DNA from 3 places in the Pseudomonas lalucatii genome. Region 3 is predicted to be linked to each of the others. Evidence: predicted binding sites of a transcription regulator. Region 3 holds the regulator's gene; each other region holds the start of a gene.
What was found. Region 3 encodes FliA, which starts transcription of late flagellar genes. Its sites were predicted from a motif close to CTAAAGTTTNNNNNNNNNNNGCCGNTAA; they were not measured.
Positions count from the first base shown of each region.

Region 1: motA (flagellar motor stator protein MotA) is a predicted target of FliA. The motif match lies at 2,303-2,330, and genes of this name have one in related genera.
Region 2: I0D00_RS03495 (methyl-accepting chemotaxis protein) is a predicted target of FliA. The motif match lies at 2,386-2,413, and genes of this name have one in related genera.

Region 1 covers NZ_JADPMV010000001.1:2,144,595-2,152,604, forward strand. Annotated here, with positions in the region: gene rsgA (small ribosomal subunit biogenesis GTPase RsgA) at 1-308, shown strand, start outside; gene motB (flagellar motor protein MotB) at 365-1,390, opposite strand; gene motA (flagellar motor stator protein MotA) at 1,397-2,248, opposite strand; gene I0D00_RS09790 (HDOD domain-containing protein) at 2,366-3,892, shown strand; gene I0D00_RS09795 (rhodanese-like domain-containing protein) at 3,938-4,753, shown strand; gene asd (archaetidylserine decarboxylase) at 4,789-5,649, shown strand; gene I0D00_RS09805 (molecular chaperone) at 5,854-7,671, shown strand; gene I0D00_RS09810 (EAL domain-containing response regulator) at 7,735-8,010, shown strand, end outside.
Region 2 covers NZ_JADPMV010000001.1:809,084-817,093, forward strand. Annotated here, with positions in the region: gene I0D00_RS03480 (5-oxoprolinase subunit PxpA) at 1-619, shown strand, start outside; gene pxpB (5-oxoprolinase subunit PxpB) at 616-1,335, shown strand; gene I0D00_RS03490 (5-oxoprolinase subunit C family protein) at 1,332-2,273, shown strand; gene I0D00_RS03495 (methyl-accepting chemotaxis protein) at 2,448-4,331, shown strand; gene I0D00_RS03500 (AAA family ATPase) at 4,504-5,463, shown strand; gene I0D00_RS03505 (DUF58 domain-containing protein) at 5,469-6,410, shown strand; gene I0D00_RS03510 (DUF4381 domain-containing protein) at 6,407-6,898, shown strand; gene I0D00_RS03515 (vWA domain-containing protein) at 6,891-7,922, shown strand; partial or broken gene I0D00_RS03520 (VWA domain-containing protein) at 7,919-8,010, shown strand, end outside.
Region 3 covers NZ_JADPMV010000002.1:155,402-163,411, forward strand. Annotated here, with positions in the region: gene motD (flagellar motor protein MotD) at 1-251, opposite strand, end outside; gene I0D00_RS13995 (flagellar motor protein) at 264-1,004, opposite strand; gene I0D00_RS14000 (protein-glutamate methylesterase/protein-glutamine glutaminase) at 1,031-2,152, opposite strand; gene I0D00_RS14005 (chemotaxis protein CheA) at 2,197-4,446, opposite strand; gene I0D00_RS14010 (protein phosphatase CheZ) at 4,457-5,245, opposite strand; gene I0D00_RS14015 (chemotaxis response regulator CheY) at 5,265-5,639, opposite strand; gene fliA (RNA polymerase sigma factor FliA) at 5,788-6,534, opposite strand; gene fleN (MinD/ParA family protein) at 6,531-7,361, opposite strand; gene flhF (flagellar biosynthesis GTPase FlhF) at 7,476-8,010, opposite strand, start outside.

The DNA of each region.
Region 1 (8,010 bases), on a different contig from region 3:
CGGAGCTGACCGGCAAGGGCACCCACACCACCACCACGGCGCGGCTGTTCCACTTCCCCGGCGGCGGCGAGCTGGTCGACTCCCCGGGCATCCGCGAATTCGGCCTGGTGCACGTCAGCCGCGACGACGTGGAGGCCGGCTTCATCGAGTTCCACGAGCTGCTCGGGCATTGCCGCTTCCGCGACTGCAAGCACGACCGCGAGCCCGGCTGCGCCCTGCTCAGGGCCCTGGAAGAGGGGCGCATCCACCCGCAGCGCATGGCCAGCTACCGACACATCCTCGCCAGCCTGCCCGAAGCGGACTACTGAAACGCCAAGGCCGCGTACAGACGCGGCCTTGCGGATCCTGACGGTGGCGCCTCGGCTTATTCGCCGGGCTGGTCGAACTGCAGCACGCCGTCCTCGAAGATGTTGAGGCGCTGGCGCAACTCCTGCGCCGGCAGCGCGGCCTCGTCCGGCGATCCGGCCTCGGTCGAGGACTCCGCGCCCTCGACGGAGGACGGCGCGGCCGGCTCGCCGCCCTGCTGCTCACCCTCGATGGCGCGCTGGGCCTTCTTGGTCAGCACGGTGATGTCGATGCGCCGATTGATCGGGTTGAGCGGCTCGGCCCGGTCGAACAGGGCCGAGGAGGCATAGCCGACCACCCGCGCCACCCGCTCCTCGTCGTAGCCGCCGGCCACCAGCACCCGCCGCGCGGCGTTGGCGCGATCGGCCGACAGCTCCCAGTTGCCGAAATCGCCCCGCCCGGCGAAAGGCTTGGCATCGGTATGGCCGCTGATGCTGACCTTGTTCGGCACCGCGCCGATGGTGTCGACCAGGGCCAGGAGGATGTCCTCGAAGTAAGGTTGCAGGCGCGCGCTGCCGAGGTCGAACATCGGCCGGTTGGCCGCATCGACGATCTGGATGCGCAGGCCGTCCTGGGTGATCTCGAACAGGATCTGGTCCTTGAAGCGCTGCAGCTGGGGGTCCTCCTCGACCTTGTTCTGCAGCTCCTGCAGCAGGAGCTCGAGACGCTCGCGCTCCACCTCCTCGGCGAGGGCCTCGGCCTGCTGCGGATCGATCGCGCCCTGCTCCGCCTCGTTGTCGCTGCGCTCGTTATCGATCGGCTCCTGCACCTCCGGATTGAGGGTGCGCTCCGGCGAGGGCGTGGGCGAGCCGCCGAGGTCGATCACATAGGGGCTGGCGCTCTCGGAAAAACCAATGGGGTCCTTGAAGTAGCCGGAGATCAGCTTCTTCTGCTCCGGCGAGGCCGAGGACATCAGCCACATGACCAGGAAGAACGCCATCATCGCCGTGGCGAAGTCGGCGAAGGCGATCTTCCAGGCGCCGCCATGGTGGCCGGCGGCGGTCTTCTTGACCCGTTTGACGATGATCGGCTGGTTGTTCTCCATGATTCGTCAGCTTCCGCGCATGGCCTGTTCCAGCTCGGTGAAGCTCGGCCGATGGGCCGGGTACAGGGTCTTGCGGGCGAACTCCACCGCCAGCGACGGCGGCATGCCGGACGCGGAGGCGACCAGGGCCGCCTTGATCGATTCGAACACGTTCAGCTCTTCCTTGGCGTCGTGCTCCAGGGCCGTGGACAGGGGCCCGAAGAAGCCGTAGGAGGCGAGGATGCCGAGGAAGGTGCCGACTAGGGCGGTGGCCACCTTCTCGCCGATCTGCGCGTTGGAGGCCTCGGCGAGAATCGACATGGTGATCACGATGCCCAGCACCGCCGCGACGATCCCCATGGCCGGCAGGCCGTCGGCGACCTTCGCCACGGCATGGGAGGGGTGCTCCAGATCTTCCTTCAGGCTGGCCAGTTCCATGTCGAACAGGCCCTCCAGCTCGTGGGGGGCCATGTTGCCGGAGGACATGATGCGCAGGTAGTCGCAGATGTAGGCGGTCATCCGCTCGTCCTTGAGGATCGCCGGATACTTGCTGAAGATCGGGCTGGCGCCCGGGTCCTCGAGGTCGGCCTCGATGGCCATCATGCCCTCGCGGCGGCTCTTGTTGAGGATCTCGTAGAGCAGCTTCAGCACCTCCAGATAGAAGGTATGGGTGAAGCGCGAGCTGAACATGCTCAGCGACTTCTTGAACACATGCATGAAGGTGCTGCCGGGGTTGGCCTGGAGGAAACCGCCCAGGGCCGCGCCGCCGATGATCATCACCTCGAACGGGTGCACCAGCGCCATGAACTGGCCGCCCGACAGGATGAAGCCGCCGAGCACGCTGCCGAACACCACGAAAATGCCAATGATTTTTGCCATAAGGAATAAAGCTGCAGGGGCCAGGGTCAGGGTTATTCGAAACAACCCTTCTATTTATCGGAAGATTTGCGCGAGACTATAGCCTGTTAAGGTCAAAAGCCAGCCTAGCGCTCTCCCATGCCGACGCCCCTTCCCCGCAGTATCGACGCCTGGCTCAAGCAGCTGGACAGGCAGCCGCTCCCGGTGCCGCTCGACAGCCACCAGCGGGCCTGCCGCGCCCTGGCCGACAGCCGCCGCTCGCTGCGCGAGATCGCCGACCTCATGCAGGGCTGCCCGGCGCTGGCCCTGTGCGTGCTGCGCGAGGCCAACCGCAAGAGCGGCGGACTCAGCGAGCCGGCCGAGAGCCTGGAAGCCGCGATCACTCGCCTCGGCCTGCGCCGCACCGAGGAGCTGCTGCAGCGCCAGCCCACCCTGCCTGCCGGCGAGGTCCCGCTGGCGCTGCGACAGATCCAACTGATCAGCCTGCATGCCAGCCAGCAGGCCAACGGCCTGTTCGCCGGGCGCCTGGCACGGCTCTGGCAGGAGATCCATTGGGGCAGCCTGCTGTTTCTCGCCCCGCTGTGGTCGCTGCTGAACGCCCGGCCCGAGCTGTTCGAGGCCTGGGAGCAGCGCGTGCTGATCGGCGGCGAGCCGGCGCAACGCGTCGAGCAGGAACTGCTCGGCGTGCCCCTGCTGCAGCTGTGCCTGGCCCTGGTCGAAAGCTGGCGCCTGCCGGACTGGATAGTCCAAGGGTACCGCCTGCTGACCCAGGATCGCCGCCTGCTGGTCAAGGCGCTGCATATCGCCCGCGACAACGAACACCCCCTGCACCAGCAACAGCTGCTGGATGCCGAGCCCCAGCTGCGCCGCTGGCTGACCCTGCCCGGCAACTGCATCGTGCTGGCCAACGGCCTGGCGCTGTCGGCCCACTACGCCTGGAACAGCCCCCATAGCCTGCGCTGGCAGCGCCTGACCGGCCTCTACCTGCAGCTGCCGCTGGCCGAGGTGCAACAGCAGATCCACCAGCACGCCGCCCAGAGCGCACGCCAGCACGCCAGCAGCGGCCTCTGGCACCCGGCCGAGGCGCTGTTGTGGCCACCCCAGGCCCGCCACCTGCAGGCGCCGGCGCCAGCGGCGGCGCTACCGCCCCCGGCCCACACCGGGGAAGTCGACGAGTGGCGCCACCTGTGTACCCAGCTGCTCGCCCGGCCCAGCGCCTTCAACAACCTCGAACAGCTCGGCGCCTGTGCGCGCCAGGCCCTGCAGGCCTGCGGCATGCAGCGGGTGCTACTGCTGCTGGCCGACCGCAGCCACAGCCGCCTGCGCGCCCTGCAGCACGCCGGCCTCGAGCCCGCGGCCAGCGACCTGATCCTCGAAGCCCAGCACAGCCAGGTGTTGCGCCGCCTGCTCGAGGCCCCCGGCCAACTGCGCCTGAACCCAGGCAATATCGCCCAGTATTCCGCGCTGCTGCCGGGCGCGCTCAAGGCGCTGATGCCCAGCGAACACCTGCTGCTGCGCTCGCTGGCCTGCAACGGCCGAGTCGCCTTGCTGCTGGTCGCCGATCGCAGCGGCGGCGCCTTCAGCGAAACCAGGCTGCAGGCCTTCGGCAAGACCGCGCAATGCATCGAGCGCGCCTTGGCCAGCTTCGCCAAACGCGCGCCCTAGGCTTTCCGCTACAATCGCCCCCTGCCATTGACTAAGAGGCTCAGCATGCCCGCCTTCGCCGAGTTGCCGCTGGTTATCGAGCCGGCCGATCTGGCCAGCCGCCTGACCGCCCCCGAACTGATCCTGGTCGACCTGACCAGTCCGGCGCGCTATGCCGCCGGGCACATCCCCGGCGCCCGCTTCGTCGAGCCGCAGCGCACCCAGCTGGGCCGGCCGCCGGCCCCCGGCCTGCTGCCCGAGCGCACGCAACTGGAGCGGCTGTTCGCCGAACTGGGCCACAACCCGGACGCGGTGTACGTGGTCTACGACGACGAAGGCGGCGGCTGGGCCGGCCGCTTCATCTGGCTGCTGGATGTGATCGGCCATGGCCGCTACCACTACCTCGACGGCGGCCTGCAGGCCTGGCTGGCCGAGGCACGCCCGTTGAGTGGCGAGCAGCCGGCGCCGGCCAGCGGCACGCCGGCGCTGAGCCTGAGCGATGCCCCCAGCGCCAGCCGCGAGTACCTGCAGAGCCGCCTGGGCGCGGCCGACCTGGCCATCTGGGATGCCCGCTCCCCGGCCGAGTACCGTGGCGACAAGGCCCTGGCGGCCAAGGCCGGGCACATTCCGGGGGCGGTGAACCTGGAGTGGACCGCCTGCATGGACCCGGCCCGCGCCCTGCGCCTGCGCCGCGACCTTCCGGCGCAGCTCGCCGCTCTCGGCATCACTGCGGACAAGGAAGTGATCACCCACTGCCAGACCCATCACCGCTCCGGCCTCACCTACCTGGTGGCCAAGGCCCTGGGCTACCCGCGCGTCAAGGCCTATGCCGGCTCCTGGGGCGAGTGGGGCAACCACCCGGACACCCCGGTCGAACGTTGAATCGCCGCGCCTCGGCCGGCCCTTAAGGAAAACCGATGAAACAGCGTCTCTTTATCCTCAGCCAGTACCTGCTGCCCCATCACCTGCTCTCGCGCCTGATCGGCTGCGCCGCCGAGTGCCGCCTGCCCTGGTTCAAGAACCGCCTGATCGGCTGGTTCATCAAGCGCTACCAGGTCGACATGAGCGAGGCGCGCGAGCCGGCCGAGAGCTTCGAGCACTTCAACGCCTTCTTCACCCGCGCCCTGAAGGACGGCGTACGCCCGCTGGACGACGGCCCGGGCGCGGTGCTCTGCCCGGCCGACGGCGCGGTCAGCCAGCTGGGACGCATCGAGCACGGACGGATGTTCCAGGCCAAGGGCCACAGCTTCAGCGCGGTGGAGCTGCTCGGCGGCGACGCCGAGCGGGCCAGCCCGTTCATGGGGGGCGAGTTCGCCACCATCTACCTGTCGCCGAAGGACTACCACCGCGTGCACATGCCCCTGGCCGGCACGCTGCGGGAGATGGTCTACGTGCCGGGACGGCTGTTCTCGGTCAACCAGACCACCGCGCAGAACGTGCCCGAACTGTTCGCCCGCAACGAGCGCGTGGTCTGCCTGTTCGACACCGAACGCGGCCCCATGGCCGTGGTGCTGGTCGGCGCCATGATAGTCGCCTCGATCGAGACGGTCTGGGCCGGACTGGTCACCCCGCCCCAGCGCACCCTCAAGCGCTTTCGCTACGACGAGGCGGCCCGCGCGCCGATCACCCTGGCCAAGGGCGCCGAGCTCGGCCGCTTCAAGCTGGGCTCCACCGCCATCGTGCTGTTCGGCCCGGACCAGGTGCAGTGGGCCGAACAACTCGGCGCCGACAGCCAGGTGCAGATGGGCCAGCGCCTCGGCGTCAGCCGAGACGCCTGACCCGCACCAGGCCGGGGCGGCCTCGCCTGCCCCGGTCTCAGTCGCGCCCCTCAGGCCGAGCGCCACGCGCGGCCGGCACCCCGTCACAGCCTGCGGCAGTGGCCGCGGCCCGTGGCTGCGCCCCACTACGGATGCTGCTAGAGTCTGCAGCATCATCAATAGCACGACTGGCCTAGACCTCAGGCGCTGGAGCCTCCCTTTCAGATGGATAAACAGAGTCCTCACCTGCGACTCCGCGTCCCCACACCGAACAAGCAGAGCCTGTCCTTCTGCGACGCCCAGCCACGCGAGCTGAAGCGCTGGATCGCCGACCTGCCCAAGGCCAACATCGGCGAGACGGCGCGCCAGCTCTATCAGGCCCTGGTCGAGCTGAACCAGCTGCAGACCGCCACGAGCACCCGCCTGCAGCTGCTGGAGCTGCTGCGCCCCGAGGTCTATTTCGTCTGCAAGCACCTGGAGCGGCACTTCCTCAATCAGGCCATCGTCCTCGACGAGCGCCCGCGCAAGGTCGCCAACCTCTGCCAGGCCCTGCAGAACCATCTGGCGGTCGGCTACAAGCTGGTCGTCGCCCAACTCGCCCCCCTGAGCAGCCGCGAACTAGCCCCCCACCTGGCCCTTGCCCTGCAGCGTGCGACCCACAGCCTGTGCGCCGCGCTGATTCGCACCAGCCAGCTGTATTGCCCGGTGCCCGAGGGCCTGTGGCTGGAGCTCCATCAGTTCTACCAGATTGCCCGGGAACGCAGCCTGCAGCAGCTGGTGATTCGCGACCCCCTGGCCCGCCACACCCGGGGGCTGAGCATCGAACAGGGCTACCTGGTGGCCCTGCTGCTGGGCTGTGCCCGTTGCAACCAGATGCGCCAGAACAGCATCGCCCGGCTCGCGGAAGCGCTCGAACCCTGGAGCGCGCTGGTGCGCCTGCAACCGGGCGACGCCCCCTCCAGCCTGTTTGCCGCGGCCCCGCAACAGGACGGCCCGCCGCGCTATGCCTCGCTGTTCCAGTCCCAGGAGCTGCACCAAACGCTCGGCCTCGACCCGAGCCCCCTGGTCGACGCGCTCAAGGAATACCTGCTGCTGCGCCCCGAGGAACTCGCCGGGGCCCGCCTGACGGTCCCCGAGGGCTTCAGCCGGGACATGCTCCAGCACCTCGCTGCCGCCTGGGGCGACATCTCCGAACGCACCTTTCAACGCACCCAGGGACAGGGCAGCCTGACCCTGTGCATCGGCATGAGCGCCCTGCACTTCTTCCTCGCCGGCGGCCAACCCTTCGACCAGCTGCTGCGGTTGCCGAGCAGCGGCAGGTCGGCCGTATTCAAGCCGGGCAGCGGCGCGCCCGACGTCTGGACCAAGGCCTTCGACGCCCAGCAGAGCGGCAACTGGGAGCAGAACCTGCCCTTCGAGGAAATCGAGTACAGCAAGCCCGGCGCCCAGGCGGGACGGGGCGGCCCAGCCTCCAGCGCCGAGGCGAGCGCGAACTACCCGACCTTCGCCCTGCCCATCGTCAACCACAGCCCGGGCGGCTACTGCCTGTCCTGGCCGAAGGAGGTCCCCAGCCAGCTGCAGGCCGGCGAGCTGCTCGGCATCCAGGACGCCCCGGAGCAGAGCTGGAGCATCGCGGTGGTGCGCTGGATCCGCCAAGTGCGGGGCGGCGGCACGCAGATGGGCATCGAGCTGATCGCCCCCCATGCGCAAGCCTGCGGCCTGCAACTGGTACGCAAGGCCGAGCCGCACAGCCACTACCTGCGCGCCCTGCTGCTGCCGGAGATTGCCGCGATCTCGCGACCGGCGACCCTGGTCACCCCGCGCCTGCCCTTCCAGGAGGGCAACAAGGTGCTGATCAACCTCGGCGGTACGGAACGCCGCGCGGTGCTCGGCCGCCGGCAGACCAGCAGCGGCAGCTTCAGCCAGTTCGAATACCACGGTCTCGACCAACCGGGGGACACTCGGGGGAAACCCGTCACAGCCTCGCAAAGCCGCGCCGCAGACGGGGGGGAAGACTTTGACTCGCTCTGGAAGTCGCTGTAGATTGCCGAAGCACTACCTTTTGTCGCCTTTTCGCGCCCGTTCGGCGCAGACCTGACTCCCGCCATGGCCATCGAAAAAAAGACTATTCGGCTGCTGATCCTGGAAGACTCGCAGAACGAGGCCGAACGCCTCGTCAGCCTGTTCCGCAACGCCGGCCGCGCCACCCGGGTGCACCGCCTGAGCTCCAGCGAAGACCTCGCCGAAGCCCTGCAACAGAGCTGGGACCTGCTGATCACCGCCCCCAGCAGCGAACACCTCGCCCCCGCCGAGGCCATCAACGCGATCCGCCGCCAGGCCAAGGACATCCCGGTCATCCAGTTGCTGGAAGGCAACGACTCC
Region 2 (8,010 bases), on a different contig from region 3:
CATGCGCAAGACCGTGGCCCTGGCCGTCAGCCATGGCGTGCGCATCGGCGCCCACCCGGGCTATCAAGACCTGGTCGGCTTCGGCCGTCGCTCGATGGACTGCTCGACGCAGGAGGTCGAGGACCTGCTGCTCTACCAGATCGGTGCCCTCGAAGCCCTCTGCCGCAGCCAGGGCACCCGCGTCAGCTACGTCAAACCGCACGGCGCGCTGTACCAGGACATGATGCGCAAGCCGGACATCCTGCGCGCGGTCATGCGCGCCGTGGCCAGCTACGACAAGAGCCTGCCGGTGATGCTGATGAGCACCCGCGACAATCGCCAGGCGCAAGCCATCGGCGACGAATTCGGCATCACCCTGTGGTTCGAGGCCTTCGCCGACCGGGCCTATGACGCGGCCGGCTTTCTGGTCGCGCGCAGCCAGCCCGGCGCGGTGCACCACGACAGCGACGTCATAGTCAACCAGGCCACCACACTGGCCAAAGGCGCTGCGCTGGTCGCCAGCGATGGCAGCGCCCTGACGCTGACGGCGCACACCCTCTGCGTGCATGGCGACAACGCCGGCTCGATCGCCGCGGTGCGGCGCATCCGCCAGGCCTTCGACGGGCTGGTCCAGGCATGACAGCCCGCGCGCCCGTGCTGCGGCTCGAAGTGGCCGGCATCGACAGCCTGATCCTGCGCCTGTTCGACCGCATCGAAGAAAGCAACATGCCCTGGCTGCTCGCCGCCAGCCAGCGCCTGCGCGACGTTTTCGGCGCCGCCCTGATCGACCTGGTGCCGTCCTACACCACTCTGCTGCTGCACTACGACCTGGAACGCGTCTGCGCGTCCCAGGCCCGCGAGCTGATCACTCAGGCATTCGCCGACCTGCAACCGGCCGATACCACTGGTGGCCGCTGCCACGTCTTGCCGACCTGGTACGACCGTAGCGTCGGGCCGGAGCTGGCGTTGCTGGCGCGTCGCAGTGGCCTCAGCGAAACCGAGGTCATCCGCCGCCACAGCAGCCACGAGTACAAGGTCTTCGCCCTCGGCTTCGCCCCCGGATTCGCCTTCATGGGACTGGTCGAGGAAGCCCTGGCCACGCCCCGCCTGAGCACTCCGCGCAAACGCATCGCACCCGGCAGCGTCGGCATTGCCGAACGCCAGACCGCAGTCTATCCGGTGGTCTCGCCGGGCGGCTGGAACCTGCTCGGACGCAGTCCAGCCGTGCTCTTCGGCCAGGCCATCGACGGCTACAGCCTGCTGCAACCGGGCGACCGGGTACGTTTCGAACCCATCGACCGGGCCGAGTTCATCCGTCTCGGCGGCGACGACAGCCCACTGGAGACGACCCCATGAGCCCTTCCACCACGAGTGGCGGACTGCGCGTCGAACGCAGCACGCCCTTTGTCCAGCTGCAGGATGCCGGCCGCTACGGTGTGCGCCACCTGGGTGTGACCCAGAGCGGCGCCCTGGACTGGATATCCATGTACTGGGCCAACTGGCTGCTGGGCAACGCGCTCGGTGCCGCGGTGCTGGAGATCACCCTGGGCAACCTCGAGCTGCTCTGCGACCAGGACGGCTGCCTGGCCCTGGCCGGCGCCGACCTCGGCGCCAGCCTCGATGGTCAGCCCCTGGCGCCCTGGCGCAGCTTCAGGGTGCGCCGGGGTCAGCAGCTCAGGTTCGCCCAGCCCCGTCATGGCGCCCGCGCCTACCTGGCCGCTCCCGGCGGCTTCGCCGCCCCGCACGTGCTCGGCAGCTGCGCCTGCATCGCCCGCGAGCAGCTGGGCGGCCTGCAGGGCAACGGTAAGCCGCTTTCGGCCGGTGAGCGGTTGACCTGGTCCTCGGCCGAGCCTCGGCAGCGCACGATGGATGAACGCCTGATTCCTGAATTCAGTCCTGCGCCGCGCCTGCAACTGGTCATGGGCGCGCAGATCGGCGATTTCAGCGGACAGAGCCTGTTCGATGCATTCAACACCAGTTGGAAGATCGACTCGCGCTCCGATCGCATGGGCATGCGCCTGCTCGGCCCCAGGCTGCAATGCCGACGCACCAGCATGGTTTCCGAAGGGATTCCACTGGGCGCCGTGCAGGTGCCGCCGGATGGCCAGCCGATCGCCCTGCTCAACGATCGCCAGACCATCGGCGGCTACCCGCGGCTCGGCGCCCTCAGCCCTCAAGCGGTGGCACGCCTGGCGCAGTGCCTGCCCGGGGAGGAGCTGCGCCTGGCGCCCGTGCCGCAGGAGTCGGCGCAGGAGGCGCACCTGCGCCTGCTCGACCAGTGGCGTCGGGGCTGACCCCGACTCGCCCACTCGTTTGGTATACCTCGCCTCGACGCGCCAGCCAGATTACTATCCGTGCGCGATTTCCGCGCCGCGCCGGATTCAGGCGCGGGCGGCGCAGACAGCACTCAAGTTGTCAGATGACCGGCCGATGTCAGCAGCAGATGCCCGAAGGAGGTGAGGAGTACCATGCAGTTCTTCCTGTCCTGGAAACAGAAGTTTCGCTTGCTTATCGTGATTATGCTGCTCAGCCTGGCGCTGATGGCAGCCTCATCATTCTGGGCGAGCCAGCGCCTGAGCAACGCACTGCAGGCCCGCGAGAATGCCACCGCCTACGCCGGCGCCTCCTTCGCGCTGATGAACGATTGGCTGAAGCTGACCCCGCAGCGCCAGGCACTCACTCCCGAAACCAAGGATATCTTCCCCCAGCGCCTGAGCGCCCTCGACCAACGCACCGGACAGTTCGTCGCCCAGGCGCAGGCGCTGGGACACGGCGAGATCGCCGAGCGCGCCCTGCAAATCGAGCAGTTGCTGCGCAGCGACACTGAGTTGCAGCGGCAATGGCTGGCGCTGAGCGAACAACTCGGACTGAGCCCGCTCGAAGGCAAGCGCCTCGCCCTGGCGAGCGCCGCGGAGAAGCTCGAGTCGATCAACATCAGTCTGATCCGCCCTTTCATTGCCACCGCGCTCAACAACCAGCGCGACTACCTGGCCACCTTCGACAACAGCTACGCAGCCAAGACCGAGACGGCCATCGACGAGCTGCAGGCCGAGATTGACGAGCTGGACTGGCGCGATAACCAGATCGGCCAGTCCGTCGCCAGCTTCGCTGAGGCCTTCGCCCAGGCGCATGCGCTGATCCAGGAGATCAGCGATATAGGCACGCAACTGACCAGCCTGGGCTGGCAGATCGAACAGCAGGTCGAGGAGCAGAACCTCGAGCTGCAGGATGGCCTGCTCGCCAGCACGTCCCTCAAGGCGCAGCAGGTGCGCCGCTCCTCACACTGGATCATGGGCCTGAGCTTCGCCGGCGTCGCGCTGTTCCTGCTGCTGACCCTGAGCCAGGCCTCGCGCGCCCTGATGGCGCAGCTGAACGGCGTCACCCGCCTGCTCAGCCAGGTCGCTTCCGGCAACCTCACCGGCGCCCTGCCGGTCGGGCGCAACCCCAAGGATGAGTTCAACCAGCTGGGCGAGGCCTGCAACCGGATGATCCAGGGCATCGGTCAGATCGTCCGCCAGGTGATCGAGGCCAATCGCGAACTGGCGCAACTGCACAGCTACCTCAGCGAGGCCATGCGCCACCTGGGCGAGAACAGCAGCCAGGTGGAAGCACAGACCGAGCAGGCCGCCTCGGCCTCCCAGCAAATCTCGGCGACCGTCAACGAGATGGCGCAGCGCAGCTCGGACGTCGGCGGTGCCACCCAGGCTGCCTACGAATCGGCGCGCCAGGGCAGCCAAATCATCGGCGCCAGCGTCGCCAGCATGGGTCGGTTGTCGCAGCTGATCCAGGCGACCCACGCCCAGGTCGTCCAGCTCACCCAGTCCAGCGGCAAGGTGACCAGCATCATCGACGTGATCAACAGCCTGGCCGACCAAACCAACCTGCTCGCCCTGAACGCCGCCATCGAGGCCGCCCGCGCCGGCGACGCCGGCCGCGGCTTCTCGGTGGTGGCTGACGAGGTACGCTCGCTGGCGCAGAAGACCGTGGCGGCGACCACCGATATCGCGCGCATCGTCGACGAATTCAAGCAGCAGACCCAGAGCATGGACGAGCTGATGACCCGCGGGCTGTCCCTGGCCGCGGAGAGCGAGGGGCATGCCGGTCAGGTGGCCGGGGCCATCGAGAAGATCACCCAGTCGATGGAGCGGCTGACCGGCGAGATGAACCAGGTGGTGGTGGCCATCGAGGAGGTTTCCGCCACCACCGAGGACATCGCCGACAAGATGGAGGAGATCAACGTCCACACCGGTCAGACCAAGGGCCTGCGCCTGACACTGGCGCAGCACACCCAGGGCCTGTCCACCCAGGTCGACACGCTGAGTCGTAGCGCCCAACAGTTCCAGGTCGGCTGAGCGCATTCGCCGCGGACGCGCTCGCACGCTGGCGACGGCGGCGGTGCTGCCTGAATCCCCGCCCATGGCGGGCGGGTGGCGGGGCGCATAGCCGGCGCCTCGGCAAATGCATTAAAGTCTAGGCCGTCGCTGCGCCCGGCACGACGCGCCCCCTCCAGCAAAGAGCCCGACGATGGAACACCGTGAAGCGCTCGTCGCCCTGCGACACTTTCTTGCGAGCCAGATCCTCGGCCAGGAAAAACTCATCGAACGCCTGCTTATCGCCCTGCTCGCCGACGGCCACCTGTTGGTCGAGGGCGCCCCGGGCCTGGCCAAGACCAAGGCGATCAAGGAGCTGGCCGAAGGCATAGAGGCCGAGTTCCACCGCATCCAGTTCACCCCCGACCTGCTGCCCGCGGACATCACCGGCACCGAGATCTACCGCCCGGAAACCGGCAGCTTCGCCTTCCAGCAGGGACCGATCTTCCACAACCTGGTGCTGGCCGACGAGATCAACCGTGCCCCGGCCAAGGTGCAGTCGGCGCTGCTCGAGGCCATGGCCGAGCGCCAGGTCAGCGTCGGCCGCAGCACCTACGAGCTGTCGCCGCTGTTCCTGGTCATGGCCACGCAGAATCCGATCGAGCAGGAAGGCACCTACCCGCTGCCCGAAGCCCAGCTCGACCGCTTCCTGATGCATGTGCGCATCGGTTTCCCGGACGCCGCGGTGGAGCGCAAGATCCTCCTGCAGGCGCGCGGCGAGGCCCTGCACGGCGAGACCAAGCCGGAACAGCGGGTCAGCCAGCAGGCGATCTTCGTCGCCCGCCGCGAGATCCTCGGGCTGTACATGGCCGACGCCGTGGAGGAATACCTGGTACAGCTGGTGATGGCCTCGCGCACCCCGGCCAAGTACGACCTGGAGCTGGCCGAGTGGATCGCCTACGGCGCCAGCCCGCGCGGCACCATCGCCCTGGACCGCTGCGCGCGGGCCCACGCCTGGCTGGCCGGGCGCGACTTCGTCAGCCCGGAAGACATCCAGGCGGTATTGTTCGACGTGCTGCGCCACCGCATCATCCTGTCGTTCGAGGCGGAGGCCGCGGGCGTCGACCAGGATCGCGTGGTACAGCGTATTCTCGATGTGGTCGCCGTCGCTTGAGTCCCATGCAGGTCCTGCCGACGCAACCCGGGGTGCGGGTCAATCTCGCCGAGCTGATCGAGATGCGCCACCGCGTGCGCGAGGTCCAGCTGTTCTCCACCCCGGCGCGGCGCAGCCCGCTGATCGGCCTGCACCACTCGAAGCTGCGCGGCCGCGGCGTGGACTTCGACCAGGTGCGTGTCTACCAGTCCGGCGACGACGTGCGCAGCATCGACTGGCGGGTCACCGCGCGCACCCAGGAGCCGCACACCAAGCTGTTCCACGAGGAGCGCGAACGCCCCATCTATATTCTGGTGGAACAGAGCCCGCGGCTGTTCTTCGGCTCCGCGCTGGTGTTCAAGTCGGTGCTCGCCGCCCAGGCCGCCAGCCTGATCGGCTGGGCCGCGCTGGCCAACAACGACCGCATCGGCGGCCTGGTGTTCGGCAATCACGAACAGCACGAAATCAAGCCGCGGCGCAGCAAGCAGAGCCTGCTGCAACTGCTCAACCGCCTGGCGCGGGCCAACCAGGCGCTGCACGGCGATCAGCTGCCGCGCCGCGATGACCTCGCCCTGGCCCTGCGCCGTGCCCGTGAGGTGCTGCGCCCCGGCAGCCTGGTGGCGCTGCTGTGCGACGAGCGCAGCCTGAACGACAGCGGCGAGCAACAGCTGCAGCTGCTGGCCCGGCACACCGACCTGCTGCTGCTGCCGCTGTCCGACCCCCTCGACCACGCCCTGCCGGCCGCCGGTCTGCTGCGTTTCGCCGCGCAGGATGCGCAACTGGAACTCGACACCCACGACGCCGAGCTGCGCCAGAGCTATCGCGCCCTGGGCGAAGCCCGCCAGGCGCGCTGGCAGCGCCTGGCGCAGAAGCTCGGCGTGCCCCTGTTGCCGCTCAGCACCCAGAGCGAGCTGATCGAACAGCTGCGCCACCTGCTCAATGTGCACCAGCCGAGGAAGCAGCCTTGAACCCGCTGGACCAGCTCGAGCCGCTGATCGCCCCGGCCCCGGTCGGCTGGTGGCCGCCGGCCCCCGGCTGGTGGCTGCTCGCCCTGCTCCTGCCGCTGTTGCTCTGGGGCCTGGCGCGCCTGCTCAAACGCCTTGCACGCAACGGCGGCGCGCCGCGCACGGAGCAGCTCGACCCGCTGCGCCAGGCCGCCCTGGCCGAGCTGGAAGGGTTAGCCAAGCCCTACTACGGCGCCGAGGCCGGCCCCTGGCTGCAGCAGCTCAACGCCCTGCTCAAACGCCTGTGCCGCCAGCGCTACCCGGACAGCCACAGCCATACCCTGAGCAGCCGCGCCTGGCTGGCGTTTCTCGACAACCGTTGCCCGGCGGCCGGGCTGACCCGCTGGATGATCCTGGTCGAAGGCGCCTACCGCCCCCACTGCCGCCTCGACGACAAGGCCATCGACGGCCTCAACCAGGCCGTCGCCACCTGGATTCGCAAGCATGTTTGAATTCGCCTGGCCCTGGCTGTTCCTGCTTGCGCCGCTGCCCTGGCTGCTGCGCCTGGTGCTGCCGGCGGCCGACAGCGGTGAGGCGGCGCTCAAGGTCGGCTTTCTCGACGAACTCGAGGCCCTCGCCGGGCGCCGCGCCCGCGCACGCCTGCCGGCCTGGCGCCAGCAGGCGCCGTTCGCCCTGCTGTGGCTGCTCCTGCTCGGCGCCGCGGCCCGCCCGGAATGGGTCGGCGAGCCGCTGCCATTGCCGGCCAGCGGTCGCGACCTGCTGCTGGCGGTGGATGTGTCGGGGTCGATGGACTACGCCGACATGCGCTGGGAAGACCAGGAGGTCAGTCGCCTGACCCTGGTCAAGCAGTTGCTCGGCGATTTCATCGAAGGCCGCCGCGGCGACCGGGTCGGCCTGATCCTGTTCGGCAGCCAGGCCTACCTGCACGCCCCGCTGACCTTCGACCGCCGCACCGTGCGCATCTGGCTGGAGGAGGCGGTGATCGGCATCGCCGGCAAGAACACCGCCATCGGCGATGCCATCGGCCTGGCCGTCAAGCGCCTGCGCCAGCGCCCGGCCGACAGCCGCGTGCTGGTGCTGATCACCGACGGCGCCAATACCGGCGGCGAGATCGAGCCGATGACCGCCGCACGCCTGGCCGCCGAGGAAGGGGTGCGGATCTACCCCATCGGCATCGGTGCCGACCCGCAGCAAGGCGGCGTGCTCGGCCTGTTCGGCTTCAATCCGGGCCTGGACCTGGACGAGCCGACCCTGCACGCCATAGCCGAGGTCAGCGGCGGTGAATATTTCCGCGCGCGCAGCGCCGACGACCTGCGCCGCATCGAAGCCAGCCTCGACCGCCTCGAACCGGTCAGCCAGCAACCGACCCTGGCCCGTCCGGCACTGGCCCTGTACCCCTGGCCGCTGGGCGCTGCCCTGCTGTTCAGTCTGGCGTTGGTCATCGGCGAACAGGGCGCCGCCCTGGGCCGGCGGCTGCAATCACTGACGCCACGCCGCTGGCGGAAACAACCATGATCGAACTGTCGCCCACCGCCCTGTGGCCGCACTGGCTGCGGCCCTTCTGGTTGCTGCTGGTACCCCTGCTGGCCTGGCTGCTCTGGCG
Region 3 (8,010 bases):
GCGGAAAGCGAGCGATCCGGCAGGCTGGTGCGCGGCCGCTCCTCGCCCAGCGGAATCGGCTTGATCGAGCGCTCGGGCTGGTTGAACACCCCGACCAGGGTGTCGGAGAGCACCTTGTACTTGCCCTCGTTGATCGAGGAGATCGAGTACATCACCACGAAGAAGGCGAACAGCAGGGTGATGAAGTCTGCATAGGAGACCAGCCAGCGCTCGTGATTCTCATGTTCTTCGTGGTGGCGTCTGCGGCCCATGGCGCGTCCCTGTCAATCCATGAAGCCTTGCAGCTTCAGCTCGATGGAGCGCGGGTTCTCGCCTTCGGCGATGGAAAGGATGCCTTCGAGCAGCATCTCGCGGTAGCGCGACTGGCGCAGGGCGACGGCCTTGAGCTTGTTGCCGATCGGCAGCAGCAGCAGGTTGGCGAAACCCACACCATAGATGGTAGCTACAAACGCCACGGCGATACCACTGCCGAGCATGCTCGGGTCGGCCAGATTGCCCATCACGTGGATCAGCCCCATCACCGCGCCGATGATGCCGATGGTCGGGGCGTAGCCGCCCATGCTCTCGTACACCTTGGCGGCCTGCATGTCGCGCCCCTCCTGGGTGTACAGATCGACTTCGAGGATGCTGCGGATCGCCTCCGGCTCGGCGCCGTCGACCAGCAACTGCAGGCCCTTGCGCGCATAGGGGTCGGACTCCGCATCGGCCACCGCCTCCAGCCCCAGCAGGCCTTCCTTGCGCGCGGTCATGCTCCAGCCGACCACGTGGTTGATGCCGCCGGCCAGGTCCACTCGTGGCGGGAAGAAGATCCAGCGCAGTATCGCCAGCGCGCGCTTGAACACGCTGACCGGCGCCTGCAGGAAGGCCGCGCCCAGGGTGCCGCCGATCACGATCAGCGCCGCCGGGCCATTGAGCAGTGCCGCCGCGTGACCGCCCTCGAGGTAGTTGCCACCCAGGATGGCGACGAACGCCAGGATGACCCCGATAAGGCTCAGTACGTCCATGCGAACGGATTCCCTGAAATGGCCATCTACAGGCAGGCCTCGCTCAGGTGCCGGGCGATATCGTCCAGACCGTACACGGCATCGGCCAGGTTGGCCTTGACCACGGCCATCGGCATGCCGTAGATCACGCAGCTCGCCTCGTCCTGCGCCCAGACCTGGCTGCCGCCCTGCCTGAGCAGGCGTGCGCCCTCGCGCCCGTCGGCCCCCATGCCGGTCAGCACCACCGCCAGCACCTTGTCGTGATAGGACTTGGCCGCCGAACCGAAGGTGATGTCGACGCTGGGCTTGTAATTGAGCCGATCATCGCCGGGCAGGATGCGGATGGCGCCGCGCCCATCGATCATCATCTGCTTGCCGCCGGGCGCCAGCAGCGCCACCCCGGGGCGCAGCAGGTCGCCGTCCTCGGCCTCCTTGACGCGAATCCGGCAGAGCTTGTCCAGGCGCTCGGCAAAGGCCTTGGTGAAGGCCGCGGGCATGTGCTGGATCAGTACAAGTGGCGCGGGAAAGTTGGCCGGCAGCTGGGTCAGCACACGCTGCAGGGCCACCGGGCCGCCGGTCGAGGTGCCGATGGCCACCAGCTTGTAGGCCTTGCGCTTGGGCGCGGCGCTGCCGGTCGACACGTGGCCGGGGCTGGCCACCGGTGCCGCCGCCGGCGCAGGCCCGGGGCGCGCCAAACTGCTGAGCGCGGCCGAACGGCTTGGCGCGGCGGGCGCGGCCGGCGCAGGGGGGCGCACGCCGACGCTGCGCCTGTTGCTGCGGGCGATGCTGTGCACCTTCTCGCACAGCAGCTGCTTGACCTTCTCCGGGTTGCGCGAGATGTCCTCGAAGTTCTTCGGCAGGAAATCCACCGCCCCGGCATCCAGGGCATCGAGGGTGACGCGGGCGCCTTCGTGGGTCAGCGAGGAGAACATCAGCACCGGGGTCGGACAGCGCTGCATGATGGTGCGCACCGCGGTGATGCCATCCATCATCGGCATCTCGTAATCCATGGTGATCACGTCCGGCCTCAGGGCCAGGGCCTGCTCGATGGCTTCACGGCCATTAGTGGCGGTGCCGATCACCTTGATATTCGGATCGGTGGAGAGAATTTCCGAGACGCGCCGGCGGAAAAAGCCGGAATCGTCCACCACCAGTACCTTGACAACCATACAGACTCCTAAGCGGCGTACGCGCAGGCCGCGCCGCCATTCGATCAGATGCGCCGCGCGTAGCGCTTGAGCATGCTCGGCACGTCGAGAATCAGGGCGATGCGACCATCGCCGGTGATGGTCGCGCCGGACATGCCCGGCGTGCCCTGGAGCATCTTGCCCAGGGGCTTGATCACCACCTCTTCCTGGCCGACCAGCTGATCGACGACGAAGCCGATGCGCTGGCTGCCCACCGTGAGAATCACCACGTGTCCCTCGCCCTGTTCCTCGTGGGCGGCGTCACGCACCAGCCAGCGCTTGAGGTAGAACAGCGGCAGCGCCTTGTCGCGCACCACCACCACCTCCTGGCCGTCGACCACGTTGGTGCGCGACAGGTCGAGGTGGAAGATCTCGTTGACGTTGACCAGCGGGAAGGCGAACGCCTGCTTGCCCAGCATCACCATCAGGGTCGGCATGATCGCCAGGGTCAGCGGCACCTTGATGACGATCTTCGAGCCCTGGCCCTTCACCGAGAACACATTGACCGTGCCGTTGAGCTGGGAAATCTTGGTCTTCACCACATCCATGCCGACGCCGCGGCCGGACACATCGGAGATCTCGGTCTTGGTCGAGAACCCCGGGGCGAAGATCAGGTTGTAGCACTCGAACTCGTTCAGCCGCTCGGCCGCGTCCTTGTCCAGCAGGCCCTTCTCCACGGCCTTGGCGCGCAGCACATCGGCGTCCATGCCCTTGCCGTCGTCGGAGATCGACAGCAGGATGTGGTCGCCCTCCTGCTCGGCCGACAGCACCACCTTGCCGCCCCGGGCCTTGCCCGCGGCCTCGCGCTCCTCTGGCGTCTCGATGCCGTGGTCGACGGCGTTGCGCACCAGGTGCACCAGCGGGTCGGCCAGGGCCTCGACCAGGTTCTTGTCCAGGTCGGTCTCTTCGCCGACCAACTCCAGGTTGATCTCCTTCTTCAGGCTGCGCGCCAGGTCGCGGACCAGCCGCGGGAAGCGCCCGAAGACCTTCTTGATCGGCTGCATGCGGGTCTTCATCACCGCCGTCTGCAGGTCGGCGGTGACCACGTCGAGATTCGACACCGCCTTGGCCATCGCCTCGTCGCCGCTGTTGGAACCCAGGCGTACCAGGCGGTTACGCACCAGCACCAGCTCGCCGACCATGTTCATGATCTCGTCCAAGCGCGCGGTGTCGACCCGCACCGTGGTCTCCGCCTCGCTGGCCGGTGCGGCCTTGTCGGCCTGTGCCGGCGCGACCGGAGCGGGTGTTGGCGCCTTCGCCGGCTCGGCTTTGGCCGCCGGCTGGGCGACAGGCTTGGCCGGTTCCACGGACTTGGCCGGCACGGCCGCCGGGACGGGGGCCTTGGCCGGCGCGCTCGGCTCGGAGAACTTGCCCTTGCCGTGCAGCTGATCGAGCAGGGCCTCGAACTCGTCGTCGCTGATCTCGTCCGCGCCTGCGCCACCGGGTTTCGCCTCGTCCACGGCCGGAGCAGAACCGGCCAGCGCCGCAGGGGGGGCGGGCGGCACGAACTGGCCCTTGCCATGCAACTGGTCGAGCAGCGCCTCGAACTCGTCGTCGCTGATCTCGTCGGGCGTTGCGGCAGATGCGACGGCGGCGGCACCTACCGCCGCAGCCAGCGGCACCGGCTCGCTGGCGCTGGCGGCCACGAACTGGCCCTTGCCATGCAGCTGGTCGAGCAGCGCCTCGAACTCGTCGTCGGTGATCTCGTCCGCGCCGGCAGCCGCCTCGGCGGCTCCGGCCTGGGCGTCGGCCGGCGCCTCGTGCAGGGCGTCGAGCAGCTGCTCGAACTCGCTGTCGGTGATGTCGCCAGGCCCTGCCGCGGCCTGCGCCGCCTTCTCGAGCGGTGCCTGCGCGGCGGCGTCCGGCGTTGGCGGCGCCTCGGCGCCGGCCGGTTCGGCCAGCCGCGACAGGGCCGCCAGCAGTTCCTGGCTGGCGGGGGTCAGCTCGACCCGTTCGCGCACCTGGCTGAACATGCCATTGACCGCATCCAGCGCTTCCAGCACCACATCCATCAACTCGGCGTCGACCCGGCGCTCGCCCTTGCGCAGGATATCGAAGACGTTCTCCGCGATATGGCAGCACTCCACCAGTTCGTTCAGCTGGAGGAAGCCCGCTCCGCCCTTGACCGTGTGAAAACCACGGAAAATCGCGTTGAGCAGGCTCATATCGTCCGGGCGGCTCTCTAGCTCGACCAACTGCTCGGACAGTTGCTCGAGAATCTCGCCGGCCTCTACCAGGAAGTCCTGGAGAATCTCTTCATCGGCGCCGAAGCTCATAAACGTGCTCCTAAAAACCTAGGCTGGATAGCAGATCGTCGACATCATCCTGGCTGGAGGCGACGTCTTCACGCTTATCGGCATTAATCTGCGGACCTTCACCATGGGAAGGCTCTTTTTGTTTGACCTGCTCGGCACGTAGCGCCTGGTGGTCGTGCTGGATACCGGCGAACTGGTCGACCTGACTGGCCATCAGCACCAGCTTGAGCAGGTTGTTCTCCACCTCGGTGACCAGCTGGGTGACACGCTTGATCACCTGGCCGGTCAGGTCCTGATAGTCCTGGGCGAGCAGGATGTCGTTGAGGTTCGCGGACAGCTTGGCGCCATCGCGCTCGCTGCGGGCGAGGAACAGCTCGATGCGCTTGGCCAGCTCGCGGAAGCCGTCGGCGCCCATCTCCCGGCGCATGAAGCGTCCCCAGTCGGCACTCAGGCTCTGCGCCTCGCTACCCAGGTCGTTGACCAGCGGCGCGCTCTGCTCGACCAGGTCCATGGTCCGGTTTGCCGCCTTCTCGGTCATCGTCACCACATAGTTCAGGCGTTCGGTGGCATCGGTGATCTGCGAGACTTCCTGGGCATGCGGCACCCGCGGGTCGAGCTGGAAGTTGACGATGGCGTTGTGCAACTCGCGCGTCAGCTTGCCGACTTCGTGGTACAGGCCACGGTCGCGGGTCTTGTTGAGTTCGTTGATCAGCTGCACCGCTTCGCCAAAGTTGCCCTGATCCAGGCTGTCGACCAACTGGCGCGCGTTTAACTTCAGGGTCGACTCGAGGTCGTCCTGCGGGGAATCTTCGTGTTCCATAGCACCCTCGCGGCAGACATCAGCCGTTGACCCGCTCGAAAATCTTCTCGATCTTTTCTTTCAGCACCTGGGCCGTGAACGGCTTGACCACGTAACCGTTCACCCCGGCCTGGGCGGCCTCGATGATCTGGTCACGCTTGGCCTCGGCGGTCACCATCAGCACCGGCAGGTGCTTGAGGCGCTCGTCCGCACGCACCGCGCGCAGCAGGTCGATGCCGGTCATGCCCGGCATGTTCCAGTCGGTCACCAGAAAGTCGAAGCTGCCGCTGTGCAGCATCGGCAGCGCGGTGGTGCCGTCGTCCGCCTCCGCGGTATTGGTGAACCCCAGATCACGCAGGAGGTTCTTGATGATCCGTCGCATCGTTGAAAAGTCATCAACGATGAGGATTTTCATGTTCTTGTCCAAGTCGACCTCCGTACAGTCCCAAACGCAGCCAGCCCCTGGCTACGCCCTTAATCGTGAAACCGGCCTGACTGGCCGCCGTAAAACCACTGCATTGCGCCGCGCTTCCCAGCAACCCGCCTCTCAACTACCCAGCGCGTCAGCGCGCACGCCACTCGCTCAGGCGCGCACGCAGTCGGGCGGCGCACTGGCTGTGAATCTGGCTGACCCGCGACTCGCTGACCCCCAGCACCTCGCCGATCTCCTTGAGATTCAGCTCTTCGTCGTAATACAGCGCCAACACCAGCCGCTCACGCTCCGGCAGGTTGGCGATGGCATCGGCCAGCGCCGCCTGGAAGCGCTCATCCTCAAGATCACGAGAAGGTTCCTGCTGAGTGGCATTGGCGTCTTCGCTCAGCCCGCCGTGCTCGCCGTCCTGCAGCAGGTCGTCGAAGCTGAACAGGCGGCTGCCCAAAGTGTCGCCAAGAATGCCGTAGTAATCTTCGAGACTCAATTGGAGTTCGGCCGCGACCTCGTGATCTTTAGCGTCACGACCGGTTCTGGCCTCAATTGCCCGGATCGCATCGCTGACCATGCGGCTGTTGCGGTGTACCGAGCGCGGCGCCCAGTCGCCCTTGCGCACCTCGTCGAGCATGGCGCCGCGAATGCGGATGCCGGCAAAGGTCTCGAAGCTGGCACCCTTGCTGGAGTCGTATTTCTTCGAGGCTTCGAGCAAGCCGATCATGCCGGCCTGGATCAGGTCGTCCACCTGCACGCTGGCCGGCAGGCGCGCCAGCAGGTGGTAGGCGATGCGCTTGACCAGGGGGGCATAGCGCTCGATCAGCTGATACTGGGAATCCTGCCCTTGCGCCTTGCTATACATACGAAGTCCAGAGGCTGCTGTCATACCGCCGAGTCCGCGGTCGGTTGCTGCACCAGGCGCTCGACGAAGAACTCCAGGTGACCGCGCGGGTTGGCCGGCAACGGCCAGGCATCGACCTTCTGCGCGATCGCCTTGAACGCCAGCGCGCACTTGGAGCGCGGAAATGCTTCATAGACCGCACGCTGCTTCTGCACGGCCTTGCGCACCGACTCGTCGTAGGGCACCGCGCCGACATACTGCAGCGCGACGTCGAGGAAGCGATCGGTGACCTTGGTCAGTTTGGCAAAGAGATTGCGTCCTTCCTGCGGACTGTGGGCCATATTGGCCAGCACGCGGAAACGGCTCATGCCGTAGTCGCGGTTGAGCAGCTTGATCAGCGCATAGGCATCGGTGATCGAGGTCGGCTCGTCGCAGACCACCACCAGCACCTCCTGGGCGGCGCGCACGAAACTGACCACCGAGTCGCCGATGCCGGCGGCCGTGTCAATGATCAGCACGTCGAGGTTCTCGCTGATGTCGCTGAAGGCCTGGATCAGGCCGGCATGCTGCATGGGCGAGAGCTGCACCATGCTCTGCGTGCCCGAGGCGGCCGGGACGATGCGGATGCCGCCGGGCCCCTGCAGGATCACATCGCGCAGGTCGCACTCGCCGCTGACCACATCGGCCAGGGTGCGCTTGGCGGTCAGGCCGAGCAGGACGTCGATGTTGGCCAGCCCCAGGTCGGCGTCCATCAACATGACCCGCCGGCCGACATCGGCCAGGGCCAGGGCCAGATTCACCGACACATTGGTCTTGCCGACGCCACCCTTGCCGCCGGTCACCGCGATCACCTGTACGGGATGCATACCCATGTTATCTACACACCTTGTCTAACGTCGACTGGAGCCACTTGGCTAAGCGTACCCCGCCTGTCCGACACGAGGCCAACCGGCACCCCATGCCACTGAGTCATCACCGCCGCCTCATCAACCGGCGCGACGCGCCGGCTGCTGATAGAGGCCGGCGAACAGCTCGGCCATCGTTTCCTCGCTGGGGTCTTCCGCGGCCTGCAGGCCCACGGCCCGGCTCACCAGCTGATGGCTGCGCGGCACCTGCAGGTCATCCGGAATGCGCGGGCCATCGGCCACATAGGCTACCGGCAGGCGCTGGCCGATAGCCAGCCCCATGACCTCGCCCAGGCTGGCGGCCTCGTCCAGCTTGGTCAGAATGCAGCCGCTCAGGCCGCAACGCCTGTAGCTATGGTAGGCGGCCTTGAGCACCTGGCTCTGGCTGGTAGCGGCCATGACCAGGTAGTTTCTGGACTTGATGCCGCGGCTGGCCAGGGCTTCCAGTTGCATGCGCAGGGCCGGGTCGTTGGCCGGCAGGCCGGCCGTGTCGATCAGCACCACGCGTTTCTTCGCCAGGGGCGCCAGGGCCTGGGTCAAGGACTGCCCGGGATCGACCAGGGTCACCGGCACGCCGAGGATACGGCCGAGGGTCTTGACCTGCTCCTGGGCGCCG